DNA from 2 places in the Micromonospora peucetia genome. Region 2 is predicted to be linked to the other one. Evidence: riboswitches for the same ligand, from Rfam matches in the RefSeq annotation. Region 2 holds a riboswitch; the other holds the start of a gene.

Region 1 (9,950 bases), 190 kb from region 2:
GGCCGCTGCGCGCCGGCCGCCGGCTGGCCGCCGCCGGGCACGTCGGTGCGATCACCGTCAGTCCCGGCCGGCTCGCTGCGGCCGTGCACGACGGCGACACCGAGCAGGCGTACGCCACCCGGGTGCGTGTCACCGCGCTGGACGCCGACGACTGGGACCGGTTGACCGGCGAGGTGGCCGCCCGCGCCGGGCACCAGGCTGCGCTGCTGGCCGGACAACTTCCCCGCGACCTGGCCGACGTGGCCGGGGTGCGGCTGCTGCCGGGGCTGGGCGAGGTCACCCCGGAGTGCGACTGCCCGCAGTGGGACCACCCGTGTCGGCACGCCGCCGCGCTGTGCCACCAGGTGTCCTGGCTGCTGGACACCGACCCGGCCCTGCTGCTGCTGATCCGGGGCCGCGACGTCCACACACTCGTGCCCGACGTCGCCGCCGCACCCGGCGGTGACGTGCCGCCACCGGCGGCCGACACCACCGGGACGGGCACGGCCGCCGCCGAGGCGTACACCCGGGCGGTGCCGGCACTGCCGCCCGGGCCGGGGCCGGTGCTGGACGCGCCCACGTTGCCGCTGCTGCCGTCCGGCCCGGACGTGGACGTCGAGGCGGTGCGGTCGGCCGTGGCGGTGGCGGCCGGTCGTGCGGCGGCGCTGCTGGCCGGGCGGTGAGGCCCCGCAACTGAGGTGCCGGTGCCGACCAGCCCTCACCGGTGCGGTGCGACCTGAGGCTGCCCGGGGCTCGGAGAAGACGGCAGTCCCGCGTCGGCGATGCGCTGGCGTACCGACCGCCTGCCCACCGCGGCGAGCACCTCGTGCAGCAGGTCGGCCAGCGGCACGGGCAACTCCGCATCCAGCTCGCGCATCGCGGCGGTCGTCGCCGCCCACTCCGCCTCGATCAGCGGCAGCAGCTCGCGAGCCCGGTCGCTCAGGTGCACGATGCGTTGCCGGGCGTCCGCCCCGGGGGTCAGCTCGACCAGGCCGGCGCGGGCCATCTGCGCGACGGTCTGGCTGGCCGCCGAGTGGGTGACCCCGACCCGGCGGGCCAGGTCACGGATGGGCAGCGGCCCGTCGGCGACCAGCACCCGCAGCGGCGGCGAGAACCGGGGCCGGTAGTCGGCCAGGCCCCGCTCGGCGTAGACCGCGGCGACGTCGCCGTCGAGCACGTCGAGGACGTGCCGCAGCAGCGTCCCGAGGGCCTCCCGTTCCGGTGCGTTCGTCACCCCACTAATGTAACAGCGCTGTTGTATCGGTGGCGAGGTGAGGAGAGGTCGATGGCGCAGCGGTACCCCCCGGTCGAGCCGTACGCACACGGGATGCTCGACGTCGGCGACGGCCAGCTCGTGTACTGGGAGACCTGCGGTAACCCGGACGGCAAGCCCGCCGTGGTGCTGCACGGCGGGCCCGGCTCCGGCTGCACGCCCGGCTGGCGGAGCATGTTCGACCCGGCCCGCTACCGAATGGTCCTGTTCGACCAGCGGGGCTGCGGTCGCAGCACCCCGCATGCCGCCGACCCGGATGTGGACCTGTCCACCAACACCACCGACCATTTGATCACCGACATCGAACTGCTACGCGCACACCTCGGCGTGCAGCGTTGGCTGGTGCTCGGCGCCTCCTGGGGCTCCGCCCTCGGCCTGGCGTACGCGCAGCGGCACCCGCAGCGGGTCAGCGAGCTGGTGCTGTTCAGCGTCACCGCCGGCACCCGCCGGGAAACCGAGTGGATCACCCGGGACATGGGGCGGGTCTTTCCGGCCGAGTGGGCCCGGTTCCGTGACGGCGTGCCGTCGGCCGACCGTGACGGCGACCTGGCCGACGCGTACGCCCGGCTGCTGACCGACCCGGACCCGGCGGTACGCGACGAGGCGGCCCGGCAGTGGTGCGTGTGGGAGGACACCCACGTCGCCACCGCTCCCGGACACCGGCCCGACCCCCGCTACGACGACCCGGTGTTCCGGATGGTGTTCGCCCGGCTGGTCACCCACTACTGGCGGCACGGGTCCTTCCTGCCGGAGGGGCAGGTGCTGCGCGACGCGGGACGACTGGCCGGGATTCCCGGCGTGCTGCTGCACGGTCGCCTCGACATCAGCAGCCCGTCGGACATTCCATGGCAACTGGCGCAGGCGTGGCCCGACGCCCGCCTGGAGTTGCTGAACGCCGCCGGGCACGGCTCCGGCAACGGCATGGCCGAGCGGGTCGTGGCGGCACTGGACGACTTCGCCGACCGCCGCTGAGTGCGCGCCCGGCGGCGCCACCCCTCGGCCGGCCCCGGTGGCGATGCCCTGCCCCGGACGCCGGTTGCCCCAGCCCTCAGGTGGCCGGCGACCGGCGTGCCCGGTTCACGCGACGGCCTCCCTGCCGTCGCGCACGACAAACTCGCCGGCGCCGGTGGTGTCGAACCCGGCCTGGCGCAGGGTGAGGGAGACCGCGCCCCCGCCCAACACCTCCGACCCGGTGATCCGGTAGGTCGCCGGGGCGGCACCGTCGGCGAACAGGCGCTTGCCGTCGCCGACGACGACGGGAAACTGCAGCAGCCGGTAGGTGTCGACGAGCCCCGCGTCGTGCAGGGCTCGCGCCAACTGCCAGCTGCCGTGCACCTGGAGCTCGCCACCCGGCTGGCCCTTGAGCCGTCGCACCTGCTCGACGATGTCGCCGCCGCGCAGCACGGTGGTGTTCCCCCAGGCCGCGTCGGCGTCGGAGAGGGTGTTGCTGACGACGTACTTCGGCCAGGTGTTGAGGGCGGTGGCCACCAGGTTGTCGGGGTCGGTGACCTGCGTCCAGTAGCCGCGCATCATGTCGAAGGTGCGGCGTCCCAGCAGGAAGGCGTCGGCCTGCCGGAACCACCCGTCGACGGCGTCGAGCTGACCGTCTCCGCTGTGCGGCACGAGCCAGCCCCCGCGCGTGAAGCCGCTGCTGGTGTCCTCCTCGGCCCCGCCCGGGCCCTGCATGACCCCGTCGAGGCTAACGAAGGTGTGGACGCTGATCTCCATGACTGCCCCTCCCTGAAAGGTCCGCGCCATCGCGCAACCCACGAATGCGGTGTGGGTACCTCCAGAGGAGCACCGCACACCTGAAGCCTCCTACCGACAGATTATCTTGTCAAGACAAACACTCTCGTCGGCTAGTTCGCCAGGGTCGACGGATGCCCCGCGCGGGGGTCGCAGGCCATGCTGGCCGAGGGCAGGATCACCGCAGCCTTGTTCCTTCGCAGGCGCTCACCAGGGTCGACGCGGAGCTGAACAAGAGGGGCACCACCACGGCGCCGGGCGGCCGGCCGGACCACGGGGTCGGCCGGCTGGCAGCCGGCGTTCAATCCGTCGCGGTGGGCGCCGAGGCATCCGCGGCCGGCATCCGGTGAGCTGCCAGCGCGGCGCGCACCGGGGCGCTCTTCGCAGCCGCCTCGGCGACCTCGGCGTCGGGATCGCTGCCCCAGGTGATGCCCCCACCGGCCCACACGTGCACCCGGTCGGCGTCCACCGCCGCGGTGCGGATGGTCAGGCCCAGGTCGATGCGCCCCGGGGCGATCCAGCCGAGCGCGCCCATGCTGGCGCCCCGCCCGATCGGCTCCAGCGCGGCGATCCGGTCCAGGGCGGCGAGCTTCGGGGCGCCGGTGACCGAGCCACCGGGGCAGACCGCCCGCAGCAGGTCCGCCAGACCGAGCCCCTCGGCGACCGCCGCGGACACCGTCGACTCCGCCTGCCACAGGTCGCACCACCGGCGTACGGCGAACAGTTCGTCGACCCGCACGCTGCCGGTGCGGGCGACGCGGGCCAGGTCGTTGCGCTCCAGGTCGACGATCATCACGTGCTCGGCGCGTTCCTTGGCCGAGGCGAGCAACTCGGCGCGGCCGGCGACGGTGGCCGGCCGGGTGCCCTTGATCGGTCTGGTGATCAGCCGCCCGGCGGCCAGCTCCACCAGGGTTTCCGGGCTCGCGCAACCGATCGCCCAGCCCGCTCCGGTGAGGGTGCCGCCGTAGCGGGCACCGGGCAGCGCGGCCAGCCGGCCCAGGGCCGGCAGCGGGTCGCCGGCGTAGCGGGCGCGGGCATGGCCGACGACGTTGACCTGGTAGACGTCGCCGCGGCCGATCGCCGCGCGGACCGACGCCACGGCGTCGGCGTGCTGGCGGGGTGTCCAGCTCTCCGCCCAGTCACCGAGCCACCACGGCGCGCCGGGCGGTGCGGCCGGCTGCGGCGCGGCCGGGCCGTGGCCGTAGACGACCACGGCCACCTCCGGCAGCGCGGGGGCGGGGTTGGCCGCGCCGGCCGGCGCGCCGACCAGGGCCGCGCCGGCGGCGGCGGAGACGTAGAGGGCGGCCCCGCACACCCCGGCCGGGTCGTGGCCGGGGGCGGGGCGGGCCAGGTCGTGCAGCGGCAGGCCGTACGCGGCGAGGAACTCCTCGACCCGTACTGCCGGGTCCCCGCCGTCGGTGGGGCGCCACTCCCACCGGGCCCGCTCGACGCGGACGCGGCGGCAGCCGGCCGGCGCCCCCGGCGGGTCGACCCCTAGCCCTGGGAGCGCTTCCACACCGTCCGGCCCATTCGCCCTCATCCGTTCAGTGGATTTCCAATAAACCATGCGTATACCTGCTCGATGCAGGCCACTTTCGCTTGGTACTGTGCGTCACTGGTCATGTGAACCATGACACAGTGCCCCCACAGTCCGGAGATCCCGATGTGCCAGCACCAACCCACCTGCCCCTCCGCCGAAATGACCGACCGGGAAGCCGCCCGAGTCCTCGCCTGCTTCCCTGAACAGGGCTGGAGCCTGCTCTGCAACGGTGTCATCGTCTTCGAGGACACCGGCGAACTACTCCCCGACGGCAGCAGCATCGCCCCGCACCGCGGCCCGGCCCGACACGCCCTCGTCGCCTAACCTGTAACGCTCCGTAACGCACTTCTATCCGCGTCGATCCAGGCTAGTCCCCCGGTCGGGACACCCCCCGCCCAGGTCGGCGCACCCGCCGGGGCGGCACCACGACCCGCCCCGGCGTCACGCCACGTCAGCTCTCGAACGCCTCCGGCGCCGGGCAGGAACACACCAGGTTCCGGTCGCCGTACGCGCCGTCGACCCGCCGCACCGGCGGCCAGTACTTCCCGGCCCGATCCACCCCACCCGGGTACGCGCCCACCGACCGCGGGTACGGGTGCGCCCACTCGTCGGCCGACACCATCGCCGCCGTGTGCGGGGCGTTGGCGAGAGGGTTGTCGCCGGCCGGCCACTGCCCCGACCCCACCGCGTCGATCTCCGCCCGGATGGCGATCATCGCGTCGCAGAACCGGTCCAGCTCGGCCAGGTCCTCGCTCTCGGTGGGCTCCACCATCAGCGTCCCCGCCACCGGGAACGACATCGTCGGCGCGTGGAACCCGTAGTCGATCAACCGCTTCGCCACGTCGTCCACGCTCACCCCGGTCGCCTTCGCCAACGGCCGCAGGTCCAGGATGCACTCGTGCGCCACCAGGCCCTTGTTGCCCGCGTACAGCACCGGGAAGTGCCCACGCAGCCGCGCGGCCACGTAGTTCGCCGCCAGCACCGCCACCCCGGTGGCCCGGGCCAGCCCCGCCGCACCCATCATCCGCAGGTACGCCCACGGAATCGGCAGGATCCCCGCCGACCCGTACTTCGCCGCCGAGATCGCCGGCCGGCCATCGACGTGCACGCCCAGCGGATCGCCCGGCAGGAACGGCGCCAGATGCGCCCGCACCGCCACCGGACCCACCCCCGGCCCGCCACCGCCGTGCGGAATGCAGAACGTCTTGTGCAGGTTCAGATGCGACACGTCCGCCCCGAACTTCCCCGGCTTGGCGAACCCGACCAGCGCGTTGAGGTTCGCCCCGTCGACGTACACCTGACCGCCGGCGTCGTGGACCTTCGCGCACAGCGACGCGATGCCCGTCTCGTACACCCCGTGCGTCGACGGATACGTCACCATGATCGCCGCGAGGGCGTCCCGATGCTTGTCGATCTTCGCGTCGAGGTCCACCAGGTCGACGTTGCCCCCGTCGTCACAGCCCACCACGACGACCCGCATGCCGGCCATCACCGCGCTGGCCGCGTTGGTGCCGTGCGCCGACGACGGGATCAGGCACACGTCCCGGTGCCCCTCACCCCGGTCCCGGTGATAGGCGCGGATCGCCAGCAGACCCGCCAACTCACCCTGCGAACCGGCGTTGGGCTGCACGCTGACCGCGTCGTAGCCGGTCACCTCCGCCAGCCACCCCTCCAACTGGGCGATCATCTCCCGGTAGCCGGTGGTCTGCGCGTCCGGCGCGAACGGGTGCACGTGGGCGAACTCCGGCCAACTCACCGGCTCCATCTCGGTGGTGGCGTTGAGCTTCATCGTGCACGAACCGAGCGGAATCATTCCCCGGTCCAGGGCGTAGTCGAAGTCCGACAACCGCCGCAGGTAGCGCAGCATCGCCGTCTCCGAATGGTGGCTGCGGAACACCACGTGGGTGAGGAAATCCGACGTGCGGGCCAGCGCCGCCGGCAACGCGCCCCCGACCGGCGCGTCCCACCACGCCGGCGCCACACCCACCGGCCGCCCACCGGTCGTGGCCCCGAACGCGTCGAGCACCTTGCGCAGGTGGGCGGGGGTGGTCGTCTCGTCGCACGACACCCCCACATGGTCGGCGTCGACCAGCCGCAGGTTCACGCCCCGCGCGGCGGCCTCGGCGACGACCGCCTCGGCGCCACCGGCAACCCGCACCAGGACGGTGTCGAAGAACGCGTCGTGGACCACCTCGACGCCGTCCACACCCCGCAGCGCCGCCGCCAACCGGGCCGCCATGTCATGGGTACGGCGGGCGATCTCCCGCAGCCCGTCCGGACCGTGGTAGACGGCGTACATGCCGGCCATCACGGCGAGCAGCACCTGCGCGGTGCAGATGTTGCTGGTCGCCTTCTCCCGCCGGATGTGCTGCTCACGGGTCTGCAACGCCAGCCGGTACGCCGGGTTGCCGTCCGCGTCGCGCGACACCCCGACCAGCCGGCCGGGCAGCATCCGCTCCAACCCCGCCCGTACCGCCAGATAACCGGCGTGCGGCCCACCGAAGCCCATCGGTACGCCGAACCGCTGCGTGGTGCCGGCGGCGATGTCGGCGCCGACCTCCCCCGGCGCCCGCAGCAACGTCAGGGCCAGCAGGTCCGCCGCGACGGTCACCAGCGCCCCGACGGCGTGCGCCGCGGCGACCAGACCCGCCTGGTCGCGCACCGCCCCGGACGCCCCCGGGTACTGCAGGTGCAGACCGAAGAACTCCGCCGGCAACTCGTCGCGCTCGACGTCGACGATCCGCACGTCGATACCGAGCGGCTCGGCCCGGCTGGCGATCACCGCGATGGTCTGCGGCAGGGTGTCGGCGTCGACCACGTACACCGGACTCCGGCTCTTCGACGCCCGACGGGCCAGGGTCATCGCCTCGGCCGCCGCGGTGCCCTCGTCGAGCATCGACGCGTTCGCGGTGGCCAGCCCGGTCAGGTCGGTGACCATGGTCTGGAAGTTCAGCAACGCCTCCAGCCGGCCCTGGCTGATCTCCGGCTGGTACGGCGTGTACGCCGTATACCAGGCCGGATCCTCCAGCACGTTGCGGCGGATCACCGCCGGAGTGTGGGTGCCGTGGTAACCCAGACCGATCATCGACACCGCGACGGCGTTACGGGCCGCCAGGGCCCGCAGCTCGGCGAGGGCGTCGTGCTCGCTGGCCGGCTCCGGCAGATCCAGCGTGCCGTGCCAGCGGATCACCTCGGGGATCGCCGCATCCATCAGCTCGTCGATCGAGCCGTAACCGACGATCTCCAACATCCGGCGCTCGTCGTCCGGATCGGGACCGATGTGGCGGGCGGCGAACTGCTCTGTGGTCATGGGCGGCGCTCCCGTGGGGCGAGGTCGACAGGTCGGCCTCCCCCTCTGTCGCACCCGCGAGGCGCTCCACAGTGCCTGCCCACGAGGTCCTTTTGCCTGAGAGGTTCCGGGGAGGATTTGCCCCTTCGGCGCCGCCTGAGATGCTGCTGGGCGGTCTCTCCCACGTGGGTACTACCGGCATGGTCAACGCTACCAGCGCCGGGTCGCCCGCCGAAGGTCCTACCCCCCGACGCCGGGGCCGCTACCGGCCGACGCCCATCAGCCCCACCGGCACCTCACCCCCACCGACCGCCCGATCGGCCAGCGCCGGCAGCAGCCGGCCCAGCGGCGCGTCGACGGTCAACATCGCATACCCGTCGCCCCGGGTCGGCCCCTGGTTGACGATCACCACCGGAATACCCAGCTTCGCCGCGCGCAGCACGAACCGGCGACCCGACAGCACCGTCAACGACGACCCCAGCACCAGCAGCAGCCGCGCCCCCGCCACCAGGCCGAAACAGCGGGCCACCCGCTGCGCCGGCACCGTCTCGCCGAAGAACACCACGTCCGGCTTCAGCATGCCGCCACAGCAGAACGTGCAGTCGACCGTACGGAACCCGGCCACCTCGTCGTCGGCGAGATCCACGTCACCGTCCGGGTTGACCGCCGTGACCCGCGCGCCGAACGTCGGGTTCGCCTCCCGCAGCCGCCGGTCCAACTCCTCCCGCGACGTCCGGTTGCCGCAGCCCAGGCACACCACCTCGTCGAGACGCCCGTGCAACTCCACCACCTGAGGGCTGCCCGCAGCGGTGTGCAGCCCGTCCACGTTCTGCGTGATGATCCCGTCGACCAGCCCGCCACGTTGCAGCCGCGCCACCGCCCGGTGTCCCTCGTTCGGGGCCGACCGCGCGATCACCCGCCACCCCAGATGGCTACGCGCCCAGTAGCGCCGCCGCGCCTGCGCGTCCCGCGTGAACACCTGGTACGTCATCGGGGTGTGCCGCCGCGCCACGCCACTGGGCCCCCGGTAGTCCGGGATGCCCGATTCGGTGGACAGGCCCGCCCCGCTCAACACCACGACACCACCGCCGGCCACCAGGCGGGCCACCGCGTCGACCGTCTCCGTCACCCGTCCATGCTGCCTCAGGCCACCGCCCCACGGCGAACACCGCCCACCGGCGAACACCGACGGCTGCCGCCGACCGTCCGCACCGCACCGGCGCGGCAGCTAGGTTGGGCAGTATGCGCGTCGTCACCGCCGGAGGACACGGCAAGATCGCCCAGCTGACCCACCGCGAACTCGCCGGACGTGGCGACACCGCCGTCGGCCTGATCCGCAACCCCGACCACGCCGCCGCGCTGCGTGCCGCCGGCGCCCACCCCGTCGTGGCCGACCTCGAACACGTCGGCGTCGACGAACTCGCCGACCACCTCCACGGCGCCGACGCAGTCCTCTTCGCCGCCGGCGCCGGCCCCGGCAGCGGTGCCGCCCGCAAGGACACCGTCGACCGGGCCGCCGCCGTCCTGCTCGCCGACGCCGCCGAGCGCGCCGACGTCCGCCGCTACCTGCTGCTGTCGTCCGTGGGAGTCGAGGGCGAAGCACCCGCCGGCACCGACGAGGTGTTCGCCGCGTACCTGCGGGCGAAAAAAGCCGCCGAGGACGACCTGACCGGCCGCGACCTCGACTGGACGATCCTGCGCCCCGGCCGACTCACCGACGACCCGCCCACCGGGCGCATCACCCTCACCCGGCACGCCCCAGCGGGCGCCGCCGTCACCCGCACCGACGTCGCCCGGGTACTGGTCGCCCTGCTCTACCACCCGGGCACCGCCGGCCGGATCCTGGAACTCGTCGACGGCGACACCACCATCGCCGACGCCATCGCCGCCGTCGACCGGCGCTGACCCCGGCGCCGCTACCCGCCGAGCACGGCGCGCAGTTGCGCGCCGACCGCCCCGGCCGCCGCCGCGTCGGCCCGCAACTGCTCCGACTGCTCCGACAGATACACCTGCCACCGTTCCAGATGCTGTTGGGCCGTCGCCACCGCAGACACCAACGCCGCGTGCCGGTCCTCCAACTCCCGTACCTGCCGCGGCAACTCCCCGCCCCGCGCCCCCTGCGG
Region 2 (9,950 bases):
GGCGTCGCCTGCGCCTACTACGCCGCCCGCGCCGGCCTCACGGTGACCGTGGTCGACCGGGGCGGAGTGGCCACCGGCACCACCGGAGCCGGCGAGGGCAACATCCTCGTCTCCGACAAGCCGCCCGGGCCGGAGCTGACGTTGGCCCGGCACTCCGTCGAGCTGTGGCGGGAGCTCGGGGACACGCTCGGTGGGGAACGCATCGAGCTGGAACACAAGGGCGGACTGGTGGTGGCCGCCTCGCCGGCGGAACACGCCGCGCTGCGGGCGTTCGCCGCGAGCCAGCGCGCCGCCGGGGTCGAGGCGTACGAGGTCCCCGCCGACGAGTTACCCGACCACGAGCCACACCTGGCCCGGGATCTCACCGGCGGGGTGCGCTACCCGCAGGACATGCAGGTGCACCCGATGCTGGCCGCCGCCCACCTGCTGCGCGCGGCCCGGGTCAGGGTGCTGACCGGGACCACGGTCGTCGGCGTACGACGCGACGCCGCCGGAGCGGTCCGGGGCGTGCTGACCGACCGGGGACCGTTGCCCACCACGATGGTGGTCAACGCCGCCGGGGTCTGGGCCGGTGAGGTCGCCGCCCTGGCCGGCGTCGGGTTGCCGATCCTGCCCCGGCGCGGCTTCGTCCTGGTCACCGAGGCGCTGCCGCCGCTGGTCCGGCACAAGGTGTACGCGGCCGGCTACGTCGCCAACGTGGGACGCAGCACCGGGGACCTGGAGGTGTCCCCGGTGGTCGAGGGCACCAGGGCGGGCACCATCCTGATCGGCTCCACCCGGGAACGGGTGGGATTCGACCGGACCGTCCCGCTGCCGGCGCTGCGCCGGCTGGCGGCGGGAGCGGTCCGGCTCTTCCCGGTCCTGGGCCGGGTCTCGGCGATCCGCGCCTACCGGGGATTCCGGCCGTACAGCCCCGACCACCTGCCGATGATCGGCGCCGATCCGCGGGTGCCGGGCCTGTACCACGCCACCGGCCACGAGGGTGCCGGAATCGGTCTCGCCCCGGCCACCGGGCATGCCGTCGCGGCGTTGCTGACCGGCCGTCTCCCCGACGTGGACCTACGACCATTCGCCCCGGAGCGTCACGATGTTCACCTTTGACGGCCGTCCGATCCCCACCGACGGGCGACGAACGATCGCCGCCGCGTTGCTCGCCGCCGGTGTCCGCTCGTGGCGACGCACCCGGATCGGCGACCGGCCCCGGGGGATCTTCTGCGGGATCGGGATCTGCTTCGACTGCCTGGTCCGCGTCAACGGCGTACCGTCCCAGCGGGCCTGCCTGCTGCTCGCCCGCCCCGGGGACGTGGTCGAGACCGACGACGACGGCGGGGAGCGGGCGTGACCGGGTACGACGTGGTGGTGGTCGGTGCCGGACCGGCCGGGCTGGCCGCGGCTGCCGGGGCGGCGCGGGCCGGCTGCCGGGTGGCGGTGCTGGACGCCGGGCCCCGACCGGGTGGACAGTTCTGGCGGCACCGGTCCGACGCGGACGGGCGCGGCCACCACGACTGGTCGACGTTCGCCCGGCTGCGGGAGCAGCTCGACGGGGTCGACCACCGGACCGATGCCGCCGTCTGGTTCGTCGAAGCCCGTTGCGGGGAGGGCTCCGCCGGCCCGGAGTTCACCGTGCACACCCGATCGCAGGTGCTGCACGGGCGCCGGCTGGTCATCGCCACCGGCGCCCACGACCGGGTCGTGCCGTTCCCGGGCTGGGACCTGCCCGGGGTGGTCACCGCAGGTGGCGCCCAGGCCCTGCTCAAGGGCCAGGGGGTGAGTTTCGCGCGGCGGATCGTGGTGGCGGGGACGGGACCGTTCCTGCTACCGGTCGCGACCGGCCTCGCCGAGGCGGGCAGCACCGTCGTCGGCGTCTACGAGGCGAACGACCCGATCGGGTACGCCCGCCAACTCCGCCCGGTCCTGGGCGCGGCCGGCAAGCTCGCCGAGGCCGGCCGGTACGGCTGGCGGATGCTCCGGCACCGGGTGCCCTACCACCGCCGGACGGCGGTGGTGGCCGCGCACGGCACCGACCACCTGACCGGGGTGACCGTCGCCCCGGTCGGTCCCGGTGGCACCGTGCTGGCCGGTACCGGGACCGAGGTGCGGTGCGACGGCCTCGCGGTGGGCTTCGGGTTCACCCCGCAGCTGGAACTGGCCGTGGCCCTGGGCTGCGCGACCCGGCTGGACTCCGACGGCAGCCTGGTGCTGGCCGTCGATCCGGCCCAGGCGACGTCGGTACCGGGCGTGTACGCCGCCGGTGAGGTCACCGGCGTCGGCGGCGCCGACCTGGCGCTGGTGGAGGGGCAGCTCGCCGGGGGTGCCGTCGCGCTCTCCCTGGGCTGTCCGCCGCCCTGGTCGACCCGCCGGCACGACCGCCTGCTGCGGGACCGGCGCCGGCTGCGCCGGTTCGCGGCGGCGCTGCACGCGGTGCACCCCGTACCGTCCGGCTGGCCGGACTGGTGCGACGACGACACGCTTGTCTGCCGGTGCGAGGAGGTGCCCGCCGGTGCGGTCCGGCGGGCGGTGCGGGAGTTGTCCGCCGGCGACGCCCGGGGCGCGAAGCTGCTGACCCGGGCCGGAATGGGCTGGTGCCAGGGGCGGGTCTGCGGCTACGCCGCCGCCTGCCTGGCGGCGCGGGAAGCGGGCCGGGAGCCGAGCGTGGCGGACCTGACCGGGTACGCGTCCCGTCCGCTGGCGCAGCCGGTCACGCTCGGCGAGCTCGCCGCCGACGAGTGACCGCCGAGGACCGGACCGCCGGCGGCGTCGCCGGTCACCAGGGTGACCGACGACGCCGTGGGTGCGCATTGGCCGGCGTCAGTACTCCGACTTCACGGTGACCCCGCTGAAAGCTTGTTTGGCGTGCAGGCTGACGTAGTGGTAGCCGGCGGCCGGGTTGCTGATCGTGATCGTCTCACCGTTGCCGGTGTTGACCGACCGCTGGGTGTACGAGCTCGTGGTGGCCCAGCTGCTGGGGCTGTAGTACAGGTCGGCGTCGCCGGTGCCACCGGAGGAGGTGATCCTCAGGCTGGTGGTGCCGGCCGGAACGTGCAGGTAGAGGTAGTAGAGGTTGCCGGCGGTGGCCTGGATGCCGCCGCGCTGGCAGTTGCGGCCCAGCGTCCGGACGTCGCCGCCGGTGCACTCGGGCAGCGGGGCGGGGCCGCCGGTGATGGTGACGTTCTGTGAGGTCCTGGCGGTGGCGCCCTTGTCGTCGGTTACGGTCAGCGTGACCGGGTACGTGCCGGCGGCCTGGTAGGTCCTGGTGGGGTTGGTCGCCGTCGAGGTGCTGCCGTCGCCGAAGTTCCAGGAGCGGGAGGCGATGCTGCCGTCGGCGTCGGTCGACCGGTCGGTGAAGGTGGCGGTCAGCCCGTTGGTGGTGAACGTGAACGCGGCGACCGGGGCCTGGTTGGCGGGCGGGTTGGTGCCGCCGCCGCAGTTGCCGGCCGCGCAGGCGTCCAGCCAGGCATACCAGGTGGTGTCGTAGCGGCTGCCGATGGTGCTGGTCAGCAGCGTACGGGCGGCGTTCCAGTTGCCCGTACGGTAGTGCCCGAGCAGCGTGGTGACGTCGCCGCGGTGCGACTGGAGCATGTACCGCACCGCCAGGTAGCCCCACCGGTAGACGCGGGTGCTGTCGTGGCTGTACGTGGTGTCGAAGAGCGTACGCAGCGGGTAGGTCTTCTTTCCTGCCTCGGTGATCGCGGCGCTGTAGGTCAACTGGCGGTACGAGTACGACACGTACTCGGCGAAGCCCTCGATCCACCAGATGGTGGGGGTGGCGATGTTGTCGGTGAAGTCGCCGTACATGTTGAAGCGACCGTCGAGGTAGTGGGTGTACTCGTGGTTGAGGTTCCAGATTTCGAAGGTGGGGCGCAGCCACTCCGCCTCGTACGCGATGAACCGTGGCTGGTTGCCGGCGACGGCCGGGTCGCCTTCGAGGTACATGCCGCCGTTGTTCGTGTCGATGCCGAACATCGGCCCGCCGTACGTCTGGTAGTCGGTGCTGGAGTCGAAGACCACCACTTCGAGCGTGGTGTTGCGGTCGTCGGCGACCGGGCCGTTGTCCGCCACCACCGAGTGGAAGTACGCGTCCTGGTTGCGCATGCTGGTGCAGGACCGGTCCAGCTCGGCCGAGGTCATCTGCTGGGCGCGGATGCGGATGGTGCTGCCGCAGGTGTAGGTGATCGGCAGGATCACGGCGGCCAGCCGCGCCTGGAGGTTGCAGGTGTCGAAGTAGGCGCAGTTGGCCTTGTCGTAGTAGTCGGTCATCTCGGCGACGCCGACCCAGAGCGCGGCGGTGGGGCCGGTGATCGCGCTCAGGTCGAGCAGGCCCCGGGCCAGCGGTCGCACCTTGGACCGCAACGCGGTGTGCTGGAGGAACCGGCCCAGTTCCCGGCCGGCGTTGGAGACCAGGTAGCCCCGGTCGGTGCCGAGCAGGGCCCGTTTGCCGGTGGCGAAGGCGTACAGCGTGTCCACCACACTCGGGTCGGCGGTGACGGTGCTGACGAACTCGGGCACCTGGTGGCCCCGGAACAGCACGATGTAGACGTTGTTGACCGCGTTCAGCATCCACCACGACGAGTCGTACGAGCTGTTGTAGCCGGTCAGTAGCCGCTTCACCATGTACAGGTAGCGGGCGTTCTCCTCGGCGCTGTCGATCAGCGTGACCGCCTCGGCCAACACCTCGCCGTTGGCGTCGTTCACGTCGCCGGAGCGGCTGTTGGCGAAGAACGTGTCCAGGCCGGCGCGGATTGCGGTGCGCAGCGTGGGGCCGTACGAGCCCACCGTGGACGGGTAGTTCCAGTGCACGTAGTAGCCGGCCCGCAGGTACAGCACGAGTTGGGCGGTACCCGTGCTGTTGGTGCCGTCGTAGGAGCCGGCGTTGTCCCGCAGCCCGTATGCCACGCTGGCCATCTGCGCCTCGCGGAAGGCCTGGTAGGCGTCGCTCCCGGAGAGGCTGAACAGGGTGTTCACGCAGTCGGTGGTGGACGCCTTGATCTGTTGCACCAGGGCGCTGCCGGTCCGGCTGGTGAAGTCGGCGACCGCGCAGGGTGCGGCGGCCAGGCCGCGCATCGACGGGGAGGCGGGCCGCTTGGCGTCGTCGGGCTGGTCGTAGTCGCGGCGCAGTTCCTCGCGGGACGAGGGGAGCGGGGCCCGCTCGCTCAGCGGCAGCGGTGCCCGCCGGACGTGTTTGTCGGCGGTGCCGGAGCCGACACCGGCGTCGGCCGGGGCGGCGCCGGTCGGCCGCGCCGGTGGCGCCGCGTTCGCGGCGCCGGAGGGGGCCAGCGGGCTCAGCCCCAGCGCCAGCACCAGTGCGAGCGGTACGGCGGCCCAGCCGCCTCGATTTCGTGTCTTCCTGGTTCTCACGGATCGCCTCCTGGCGTTCGGTGCTCCGGCCTGGCGCCGGAGAGTGGGGGTGTGGGGGTGGCCGTCCACCGGTCCGTGGCCGAGGCTGGCCTGGGAGGGGGTTTCCGCAGGTGAGGCACGGCTTGACGGACGGTCTACTCCTCTTCGGAGGGCGCTGCGGCGTAGATCTCCTTCGATCCGGGTCGGACATTGTGCCGCAGGTGGCCAGTACAATGGCACACATCACACATCATGTAAAGGATTGTTCATCCTCTATATGTGTTGCGTTATGACCACTCTCTGTGACCATTGACACCCGCTCGCCCGCTCGCCTAGGGTCTGCGAGCGACCCACAACTACATAGACGCCGTTCGAATCCGCGCGGGAGAGACCCCGATCTTCCGTCGGGGCGCCGAAGGAGCAAACTCCCAAGAAACTCTCAGGCCCCGTTACCGCTCGGATGAGGCGAACTCTGGAAAGCAGACGATCCGTCGTCTCACCCACGGTGCAAACCGCCACCCGGCGGCGAAGCTCTCAGGTCCATGACAGAGCGGGAGGCAACCGACCGTACGACGCGACCGCGTCGGGACGAGGGAGTCCTCCATGCACCAGAGTCCGACGACCCTGCTCCACCCACCCCTGCACGCCGCGCACGCCGAACTCGGCGCCCGGTTCACCGGTTTCGCCGGTTGGGCGATGCCGTTGCGCTACGGCAGCGAAACCGCCGAGCACCGCGCGGTACGCGAACGCGCCGGCCTGTTCGACCTCAGCCACATGGGACAACTCGAGGTGTCCGGGCCGCAGGCCCCGGCGGCACTGGACCACGCGCTGGTCGGGCACCTGTCGGCGGTGCCGGTGGGCCGCGCCCGCTACACCATGCTCTGCGACGAGACCGGCGGCGTGCTCGACGACCTGGTCGCCTACCGGCTCGCCGCCGACCGGTACCTGCTGGTGACCAACGCCGTCAACACCGGCACCGCGCTGGCCGAACTGCGCGCCCGCTGCGCCGGACCCGGGGCGACCGTCACCGACCACACCACCGAGCGGGCCATCATCGCCGTGCAGGGGCCCCGTGCCGCCGACACGGTGGAGGCAGTGGTCGGCGCGGAGTCGACCCGCCTCGGGTACTACACCGCCGCCGACCTGGACGTCGGCGGGCGGCCAGCGGTCGTCGCCCGCACCGGATACACCGGCGAGGACGGATTCGAGTTCTTCGTCCGGGCCGCCGACGCGGTCGACACCTGGCGGGAGCTGATCGCCGCCGGCGCCGCGTACGGGCTGACGCCGGCCGGGCTGGCCTGCCGGGACACGCTGCGCATCGAGGCCGGGATGCCGCTGTACGGCTTCGAACTGCACCGCGGTGTCACCCCCTTCGAGGCGGGACTGGGCCGGGTCGTGTCCTTCACCAAGCCGGGGGACTTCGTCGGCCGGGCCGCACTGGCCGAACGCCGGGACACCGGCGCCGCCACCGTCCTGGTCGGACTCACCGGAACCGGACGGCGCGTGCCACGGACCGGCCATCCGGTGGTCGCGCTGGCCGACGGCGGCACGGCGGAACCCGTCGGCGTGGTCACCAGCGGCGCACTGTCACCGGTGCTGAACCGGCCCGTCGCGTTGGCCCGGGTCCACCCCGACGCCGTCGGGGCACGGTCCCGACTGGGCGTCGTCATCCGAGGAGACACCGAGCCGGTGGAGATCACCCGGCTGCCGTTCTACCGCCGTGCGCGCTGACCCGCGTCACCCGCTGCGAGGAGTGATGGACATGGATGTTCCCGCGCGTCTGCGCTACAGCACGAACCACGAGTGGATCGACGACACGGCCGAGCCGGCGACGGTGGGCATCACCGCGTTCGCCGCCGCGGCGCTCGGCGACGTCATCTACGCCGAGCTGCCCGAACCCGGCACCCACCTGGCCGCCGGCGAGGTCTGCGGCGAGGTGGAGTCCACCAAGTCGGTGGCCGAGCTGTACATGCCGGTGAGCGGCGAGATCGTCGCCACCAACGAGGCCGTCGTCGCCGACCCGGGCCTGATCGGCGCGGACCCGTACGTCGAGGGCTGGCTGTTCAGGGTCCGGCTGACCGACGTGCCGCCGCTGATGACGGCCGACGAGTACCGCGCCCACCTCACCGAGACCGACAACGGAGGCGCGTCATGACCGTCCACGACCAGGGGCTGATCGACGCCGACCCGGAGATCGCCGAGGCGATCACCGCCGAGCTGCGCCGGCAGCGGCAGACCCTCGGCATGATCGCCTCGGAGAACTTCGCGCCCCGGGCGGTCCTCGAGGCACAGGGCTCGGTCCTCACCAACAAGTACGCGGAGGGCTACCCGGGCCGGCGGTACTACGGCGGCTGCGAGCACGTCGACACCATCGAGCGTCTGGCGATCGAGCGGGCGAGGCGACTCTTCGGCGCCGCGTACGCCAACGTGCAGCCGCACTCCGGCTCCCAGGCCAACGCCGCCGTGATGGCGGCCCTGCTCGACCCCGGGGACACCATCCTGGGGCTCGACCTCGCGCACGGCGGTCACCTGACCCACGGGATGCGGATCAACTACTCGGGCCGGCTGTACCGGGCGGTGGGCTACCAGGTGGACGCCGGGAGCTTCCTGGTCGACATGGACGAGGTCGAGCGGCTGGCGCACGAGCACCGGCCAAAGATGATCGTGGCGGGCTGGTCGGCGTACCCGAGGGTGCTCGACTTCGCGCGGTTCCGCCGGATCGCCGATGCGGTCGGCGCGTACCTGCTCGTCGACATGGCGCACTTCGCCGGGCTGGTCGCCGCCGGGCTGCACCCCGACCCGGTGCCGCACGCCCACGTGGTCACCCTGACCACGCACAAGACGCTCGGCGGACCGCGTGGTGGCGCCATTCTCAGCGCCGACACCGAACTGGCCCGGCGACTGGACTCGGCGGTCTTCCCCGGCCAACAGGGCGGCCCCCTGGGGCATGTGATGGCGGCCAAGGCGGTGGCGTTCCGCATCGCCGCCGGGGACGAGTTCCGGGACCAGCAGCGACGGGCCCTGCTCGGAGCGCGGATCGTCGCCGGACGCCTGGGCGCCGCCGACGCGCACGACGCCGGTGTCCGGGTCGTCAGCGGGGGCACCGACGTGCATCTGGTACTGGTCGACCTGCGCACGGCGAAGCTGGACGGTCTCCAGGCGGAACGGCTGCTCCAGGGGATCGGTATCACCGTCAACCGCAACGCCGTACCGTTCGACCCCCGCCCGCCGATGGTCACCTCGGGGTTGCGGATCGGCACCCCGGGCCTGGCCACCCGGGGCTTCGACGAGGCCGACTTCGTCGAGGTCGCCGACATCATCGCCACCGGGTTGACCACGGCGGAAGCCGGCGACGGGCTGCGCTCGCGGGTCGACCGCCTCGCCGACCGGCACCCGCTGCACACAGGATGGACCCGCTGATGCCGAACAAGCTTCTGCTCGTGGCAGCAGAGAACGAACGAATGCGCGGAATTGTCTCGCAGTCCTCCCTGACCCGGGGAATCGTGCACCGATTCGTCGCCGGTGAGCAGGACCGTGAGGTGATCGCGGTGGCCCGCCGGCTCACCGGGACGGGCCTGCGGGTCACCATCGACCACCTCGGTGAGGGGACGACGACCCTCGAACAGGCCGAGGGCATTCGCGACACGTACCTCGCGCTGCTGTCGTCACTGCACGCCGCGGACCTGGCCGCCGCCGCCGAGGTCTCGCTCAAGATCTCGGCGCTCGGCGGGTCGCTGCCGGCGGGCGGGTACGACCACGCCGCCCGGCTCACCCACGACGTCTGCGCCGCCGCCGCGGCCGTGGGCTCGACCGTGACGATCGACATGGAGGACCACACCACCGTCGACGCGACCCTCTCCATCCTCGACGAGCTGCGTACGGAGTTCCCGTGGGTCGGGGTCGCGTTGCAGGCGTGCCTGCGGCGGACGGCGGCCGACTGCCGGCGACTCGCACACGCGGGCAGCCGGGTCCGCCTGGTCAAGGGGGCCTACGCGGAGCCCGCCTCGGTGGCGTTCGTGAGCAAGCGCGAGGTCGACGACGAGTTCCGGCGGTGTCTGCGCATCCTGATGGAGGGGGACGGGTATCCGATGATCGCGACCCACGACCCGAAGCTGATCGAGTACACCCTGCGCCTGGCACGCGACGGTGGGCGCGGCGCGGAGGACTACGAGTTCCAGATGCTGTACGGGATCCGCGAGAACGAGCAGTTGCGGCTGGCGGCGAACGGGTACCGGACGCGCGTCTACCTCCCGTACGGCCGTGACTGGTACGCGTACTTCATGCGTCGACTCGCCGAGAAGCCGGCGAACCTGCTCCTGCTGGCCCGCTCGTTCAAGCCCGGTTCGGCCAATTGAGAGACGGCTGCCACGGGTGGCCGACACGACAGGGAGTGCGGTCATGATCAGCGTTTTCGACCTCTTCAGCGTGGGCATCGGGCCGTCCAGTTCGCACACCGTCGGGCCGATGCGGGCCGCCCGGACGTTCGTGACGGGGCTCAAGGCCGACGGTGTGCTGGCCGGTACCGGCCGGGTCCGGGCGGAGCTCTTCGGTTCGTTGGGGGCGACCGGGTACGGGCACGGCAGCGACCGGGCGGTGCTGCTCGGGCTGGCCGGTGA

Evidence for each region. Region 2 has a riboswitch for glycine ahead of gcvT (glycine cleavage system aminomethyltransferase GcvT). Riboswitches for the same ligand answer to the same signal wherever they lie in the genome.
Region 1: another riboswitch for glycine. It lies ahead of gcvP (aminomethyl-transferring glycine dehydrogenase); the one in region 2 lies ahead of gcvT (glycine cleavage system aminomethyltransferase GcvT).

What each region holds. Positions count from the first base shown of each region.
Region 1 covers NZ_FMIC01000002.1:5,500,240-5,510,189, reverse strand. The annotation lists gene GA0070608_RS24895 (SWIM zinc finger family protein) at 1-662, shown strand, start outside; gene GA0070608_RS24890 (MarR family winged helix-turn-helix transcriptional regulator) at 698-1,213, opposite strand; gene pip (prolyl aminopeptidase) at 1,265-2,224, shown strand; gene GA0070608_RS24880 (dihydrofolate reductase family protein) at 2,330-2,980, opposite strand; gene GA0070608_RS24875 (chorismate-binding protein) at 3,300-4,538, opposite strand; gene GA0070608_RS24870 (DUF5999 family protein) at 4,662-4,862, shown strand; gene gcvP (aminomethyl-transferring glycine dehydrogenase) at 4,990-7,848, opposite strand; glycine riboswitch at 7,923-8,021, opposite strand; gene GA0070608_RS24860 (Sir2 family NAD-dependent protein deacetylase) at 8,090-8,956, opposite strand; gene GA0070608_RS24855 (NAD(P)H-binding protein) at 9,070-9,732, shown strand; gene GA0070608_RS24850 (hypothetical protein) at 9,744-9,950, opposite strand, start outside.
Region 2 covers NZ_FMIC01000002.1:5,688,532-5,698,481, reverse strand. The annotation lists gene GA0070608_RS25805 (NAD(P)/FAD-dependent oxidoreductase) at 1-1,101, shown strand, start outside; gene GA0070608_RS25800 ((2Fe-2S)-binding protein) at 1,088-1,342, shown strand; gene GA0070608_RS25795 (FAD/NAD(P)-dependent oxidoreductase) at 1,339-2,730, shown strand; gene GA0070608_RS25790 (collagenase) at 2,809-5,355, opposite strand; glycine riboswitch at 5,707-5,799, shown strand; glycine riboswitch at 5,800-5,893, shown strand; gene gcvT (glycine cleavage system aminomethyltransferase GcvT) at 5,938-7,065, shown strand; gene gcvH (glycine cleavage system protein GcvH) at 7,097-7,489, shown strand; gene glyA (serine hydroxymethyltransferase) at 7,486-8,754, shown strand; gene GA0070608_RS25770 (proline dehydrogenase family protein) at 8,754-9,689, shown strand; gene GA0070608_RS25765 (L-serine ammonia-lyase) at 9,733-9,950, shown strand, end outside.